DNA from 2 places in the Kamptonema animale CS-326 genome. Region 2 is predicted to be linked to the other one. Evidence: riboswitches for the same ligand, from Rfam matches in the RefSeq annotation. Region 2 holds a riboswitch; the other holds the start of a gene.
What was found. A riboswitch is a leader RNA that binds a small molecule or an ion and turns the genes downstream of it on or off. The one in region 2 is predicted to bind cobalamin.
Positions count from the first base shown of each region.

Region 1: linked by a shared signal. The riboswitch ahead of cobG (precorrin-3B synthase) and the one ahead of PN499_RS18925 (fatty acid desaturase) in region 2 are both predicted to bind cobalamin.

Region 1 covers NZ_JAQMUA010000229.1:542-3,706, reverse strand. Annotated here, with positions in the region: gene cobG (precorrin-3B synthase) at 1-1,388, opposite strand, end outside; adenosylcobalamin-variant (AdoCbl-variant) riboswitch at 1,443-1,517, opposite strand; gene cbiE (precorrin-6y C5,15-methyltransferase (decarboxylating) subunit CbiE) at 2,066-3,165, shown strand, end outside.
Region 2 covers NZ_JAQMUA010000324.1:34,153-37,317, forward strand. Annotated here, with positions in the region: gene PN499_RS18915 (EI24 domain-containing protein) at 1-379, shown strand, start outside; gene PN499_RS18920 (class I SAM-dependent methyltransferase) at 456-1,232, shown strand; cobalamin riboswitch at 1,291-1,436, shown strand; gene PN499_RS18925 (fatty acid desaturase) at 1,839-2,948, shown strand; gene PN499_RS18930 (methyltransferase domain-containing protein) at 3,008-3,165, shown strand, end outside.

The sequences.
Region 1 (3,165 bases), on a different contig from region 2:
GATGCTATCTTCTGACTCCCATTTGTAATTTCAGTTCCCAATAAAGTAATCTCGCTAGGATTATGTTGAGCACAGGATTTTTTGCAACCGCTGAAGTGAATGTTAATCGGTCGCTCTAACCTTAATTTTGTTCCTAAATCCCTTGCTAATTTTAAGGCATCACCTTGAGTATCTGTCGCACCCGAAGCGCAACCAGTCTGGCCGGAACAGGCAATTAATGCACTATCTGGACGATTTGCTGACCAGTGTAATCCTAATGCAGTAATGGCTTGCTTGATATCAGGAAGTTGAGAGTTGGGAATATCGGAAATTAGCAGATTTTGCCAAGGCGTAAGCCGGATTGTACCGCTGCCATAAGTTTGTGCTAAATTTGCTAAGCTTCGCAATTGTTTAGATTCCAGTTTGCCTAGAGGTAAAGCAATCCCAATATAGGATAAACCTGGTCGATCTTGAGGATGAATGCCAAGATGATTATAACTTGAAAATGCAGAAATTGGCAAGTTTTTCGTTGTAGTTTTTGTAGGGAAGCTATCGATCTCTTTTCCCAAATTATCTTGATTTATTTTGGTATCACCAGGACATTGATTGTCTTCAAAATCAGATTGATTGCCATTAATTAAAACTGGACTCATCGCCTTTTCAGGTGAAATCCTTTGCAAAGGAAAAGACAAATATTTTTCAATTTGTTCGAGATAGAAATCTTGACCCCAATCTGCTAGCAAGTGGCGCAGGCGTGGTTTTCTGTCCTTAATTAAGCCGCGCTCTTTGGTATAATTCAGATAAACTTGAGCGCAAGCTGCTAAGACTGATATACACTGAGATTGGGGTATAATAATACCTGTGTCGGGATACTTTGTCTCGTTCAGAAACAGGCGAAAAACAATTTCTTTTAATAGCGGTCGCCTTTCTGCAACTAAGATAATATCATTCAGGCGATCGCGCACAGAAACCGACTCTCCGCCGTCAAAGCAAATACTAAACTTAGGCGATAATGCCGATAACTCAGGATGTCGCTGCAAGTAATCGTCCAACTCCTTAACCAGAGGGCGAGTATCGAGTAATTGTTGCGAGTCAATTCCCGCTGTGGGACTTGCCATAATATTGCGAAGCGGGTCTATTTCCAGATAGGATGGCGCTATCCCTAACTGTTGTAATTTAGCAAAAACTTCAGTACCAATTGTCGATCGCATTTCCCGGATCTGTAAATTAGCCCGATTCGTGACTTGCACGTAGCCGCCGCCTAATTCCTCAGTCAGATCCGCGATCGCACAACATTGTACTGTATTTAAAATTCCCCCCGGAATCCGCATCCGAGACAAGATCCCATCTCGAGCAACGGAGCCATAAAATAAACCTGGACAGGTTGGTAAATCAGGTAAAGATAACAAGGAACATCCTCCCCATGCGACGCAGGGAATCGAGTGTGAATGTGCAAAAAGCACCCCCTCAATGGCGTTCTGGCTTTGACAGTTGCGGCACAGCGCCGGAATTACACCGGACTTTCCCATATTCAGGTTCTAGAATAATATCACGTATGCGATCGCTCCGGCTCTAATCATTTAAAAACTTGACATTTGGGGTAGGTTAGGTATGTTGTTGGGATTTAATCTCACAAAAGCGCTGAAGCCCAATAACGTACCACAAAATCAACCCCGATCTTATGACACTTGCGTAAGTTCTGTTTGATTAATTTATAGTATTTTCAGGTAGAGTTAGGATTAACGGTTAACAATTCGGAGATTTCGGGAATTTTTGCTTTCCCGATTCCACATTACTGCTCAAAATATTCTTGACGCTTTTTTAGTCGTTAAGTTGAAGTCTATCAATGCACTTCTGCAAGCAGTATTTAACTATAATCTTGGCTTTCAGCCCTTTTGTTAAATCAGTTTGTAGGTCTAAATCCAACCTAAGCCTACAACTAGAAACAGTCCACAGGACTTACGCGCCCAACCAAAGAAACCGGGTTTTTTTACGAAAATACTTCGTTTTGACCCACAGATTCTCTCAAAAACCCGGTTTCTGGGAGTCCCTGCGTAAGTCCTAGTCCATATACCATAATCCAGAAATGACAAGCCAAGTCTCCACTCAATCTCTAATTCCCAGTCCTCAGCAAAAATGGCTTTCAGTAGTGGGTATTGGTGAAGATGGACTATCTGGATTAACCGCGATCGCGCAATCTCTAATCGATAGCGCTAAATTTATTGTCGGCGGCGCACGTCACTTAGCAATGCTGCCAAAAGACGATCGCGAAAAGTTAGTTTGGACATCTCCTATTGAGGCGACAATTGATGAAATTATCCGCCGCCAAGGACAACCTGTCTGCATTTTAGCCAGCGGCGATCCGATGTGTCACGGCATTGGCGTAACCCTCACCCGCCGCATTCCCATCTCGCAAATAACTATTATTCCGGCTGCATCGGCTTTCAGTCTGGCTTGTGCCCGTCTGGGATGGCCCCTTGCCGAAATCGAAACTTTTAGCTTAACAAACCGCCCGATCGCTGCGATCGCATCTGCTTTCTATCCCGGCGCACGCTTGCTAGTTCTGAGTGCGGACAAACATACCCCCGCTAAGGTGGCGGCAATCCTAACAGAGCGAGGCTTTGGTGACAGCCAGATCGCTGTATTAGAGCGGATGGGGGGGGAGTTAGAACGAGTAATTGAGGGCATTGCAGCGACGTGGGAGGCAACGGATTTAGCCGATTTGAATACGATCGCGATCGCGATCCGCCGCGCCGAAGGCATCGCAGCGCTCGCCACTCCCGGAACCTTCCTTTTACCCCGCATTTCAGGCTTACCGGATAGCGCCTTTCACCACGACGGACAACTTACTAAACGCGAAGTTCGAGCCATTACTCTCTCAACTTTAGCTCCAATTCCGGGAGAATTGCTCTGGGATGTGGGTGCTGGCTGCGGTTCGATCGCGATTGAGTGGATGCGGAGTCATCGCCACTGCCGCGCGATCGCGATCGAACGTCACCCAACCAGATTACAATACATTGCCGATAATGCCGCCGCCCTTGGCGTTCCCAATCTCAAAATCGTTGCAGGAGAAGCGCCAGAGGCTTTAAAAGACTTGCCTCAACCTGATGCCATCTTCATTGGCGGTGGTGCTACTACTGATACTCTATTTGAAACCTGCTGGAATGCACTGCGATCGCACGGCCG
Region 2 (3,165 bases):
ATTGCAACTTCTGATTAGCGTGGCGTTACCATTATTACTATTAAATTTTGTGCCAGGAATAGGATCTATTGCTGCAACTATCGGAGGTATTGCCTTGGGAGCAACCCTAGTTTGTTTGGATTTCCTGAGCGCACCTTTAGACAGGCGACGGCTTAATTTTCAAGATAAGTTAGCAGTAGTTCGCGCTAGTTTGCCGGGAAGTGCAACTTTTGGTTTAGTTTGCTTTGGTTTGGTAAGCATTCCGCTGTTGAATTTGCTGGCAATTCCATTATGCTTAGTAGCAGGAACGCTATTTTTCTGCGATCGCATTTGGCCGGTTCGCTTTGCTGATGCAGAGACAAGCAGCGAGTCAAAATCACCCAATTCTTTAATAGAATAGAGCGGTTGTGGGGACAGATTTCATATATTTACAGGTAAACTGAAGTAGATTATTGGGAAGGTGAGGATTAATTTTTATGGAACTAGAAGGCAATGTGAAACAGCAATTTGACCGCGCCGCTGCTGCTTATGGCACGTCGCCAATCTTTGCTAAAGGACACGATTTGGCGCTGATGGTGGAAACGGCATCGCCAACAGCAGAGATGACTTTATTAGATGTCGCTTGTGCAGCGGGTCACACAGCTTTTGCCTTTGCGCCAAAGGTTCGGGAGGCGATCGCGATCGACTTAAGTCCGGGAATGTTGGCAGAGGCGAAACAACAAGCAGCGGCGCGAAAGATTACAAATATTCAGTTTCAAGAAGCTAGCGCGGCCGAATTGCCTTTTAGCGATCGCCACTTCGATCTCGTCACCTGTCGCTACGCAGCTCATCACTTCCCCAGTTTACCACCAATTTTAGCTGAAATCATCCGCGTTCTCAAACCCGGAGGTCAATTGCTAGTAGTAGATGCGATTTCTCCCGAAGAAAAACCGCTAGCCGAGTTCATCAACCAAGTGGAATTGCTACGAGATCCTTCTCACAATCGCTATTGGATGCTGTCTGAATGGCAAGCGGCGGGAGAAAGTATTGGCATTCCTTTCACAATAATTTCTCAGTGGAATTTGCTAATTGATTTTGCCGACTGGACAGCGCGACAACAAACACCAATGGCAGCGGTTTCTGAACTAGAAACCCTTTTTGATAATGCTTCCACCGCCGCGCAATCGGCTTTTTCAATTGTTGGGCCGCCTGCGCGATCGTTTCATTTACCTTCAGTTTTATTGCAAGCAACGAAATCAATTTCTTCTCTCTGAAAGTCGATGATTATTGATGATTTTGACAATAACCTTGACTCTCAATAAAAGTTATGCTACTATTTAATATAATGTCGGTTCTGATGGGGAGCAGCCATCAGACGTAAGGGGGAAAGTCCAGTGTAAATCTGGCGCTGTCCCGCAACTGTAATGAGAGTTTCTTATTCTCGGAGTCAGGATGCCCGCCGATAGTTTTTGATGTTGCCCAAATATCTGCGAGGTACAGATTATGTCTAAAAGCTTTTTGCGATTCCAAGTCGAGAATATCGTCTCAAGTCACAATAGCAAGCAGGTTGTGGCGGTATTACCTAGTTGCTGTTAGTAGCCTCATCTATCCCCATGTGCCCCTAGTTAGCTTTGCAATGCTAGCAGGTGTGAAACTGAGCCGCAGCCAAGCGGTTATTTCAGTCCTGTCGATATAGTTGGTTAACCAATTTTTACGATTCACAATTCAGTAGTATTTTCTGAGCCTAATTGCCGTGATGTGGGGGTGATCGATGACGATTGCTCTATTTAATCTGCACGCCATCTTATTTAATCAGCTAACTGTTAACAGTTAACAGTTAACAGATGGCCTCAAAGTTGTTCACAAAAGAGCTTTATTGAATGGAAACCACAATTAAAAAATCTGACTTTGTTCTGACTCCCTATATGAGGAGTAACGACTTATGGGCAACTTATCAAATCCTCAACACACTTGTGCCTTATCTTCTTTTATGGTTTTTAGCAGTCAAAGCAGCTTCTATTTCCTTTTGGCTACTACCGCCGATAGTGCTTCTAATTGTACTTTTCTCCGTGCGTTGTTTTTCTTTAATGCACGATTGCGGACACTATTCACTTTTTAGTTCAAAAAGAGTTAATCGAGTTATCGGTTTTATCCTGGGTGTCATCAATGCCATCCCTCAATACCCCTGGTCAAGAGATCATGCCTACCATCACAAAACCAATGGTGATTGGGAGCGATATCGCGGTATTGCCGACTTTCTCTCTACCGAGGAATTCTCTCAGCTCAATTCATTTGACCAAAGGCTTTATGAATTACTACGACATCCATTAATGGCTTTTCCCGGAGGTTTTTTCTATCTCGCGATCAAGCCAAGAATTGCCCTAATCGCAGGAACTTATGATTTTATTCGCGATCTATTTACTAGATTGAAAACATCTCCCGGCATGAGTTTATCAGAAATTATCTCTGCTCATAAGTCCAAACATTGGTACACGGTGGCAGAATTTTGGGATCTGCTGTTTAACAACATTTGCGTTATTGGCGGCTTAATTATCTTTAGCTATCTCTTGGGGCCGGGATTCTTCTTAACCATGTACTCAATTATCTTAACTTTTTCTGCTGCAATCTTCATCTGGGTCTTTTTTGTACAGCACAACTTTGATGGCTGCTACGCCCACAAAACAGCAGACTGGAGCTACATTCGGGGAGCAATCGAGGGCAGCACTTACCTAGAGTTACCGACAATTCTCAAGTGGTTTACCGCAGATATTGGCTACCACAACATTCATCATCTTTCTGAAAGAATCCCTAATTATAATCTCGAAGCTTGTCATAATGAAAATATTCACTTGCTATCGAAAGTAAAAAAGCTGCGGATCGGCGATATGCTGGAATGTTCCAAGTTTATCCTCTGGGATGCTGACTCTAATCGCCTGGTATCGATCGCATCATTTCGTCAAGCGGCCCAATCAATGGCTCTAGGTACATAACCAAGTTTCCTAGACAAAATGGAAAAAGTTATTGTCAAAAATGTTGAGGTTAAATCGGGATGTATTTATTGTTTGCTACACTGGGAATTCTGCTGACACTCCTAATAGTAGGAATTGCACTCTATCTACTCACCGCCCGTCGCTATCAATCGTCTGATTCTGTTGCCAATTCTTATGACGAGTGGACAGAAGACGGCATTTTAGAGTTTTATTGGGG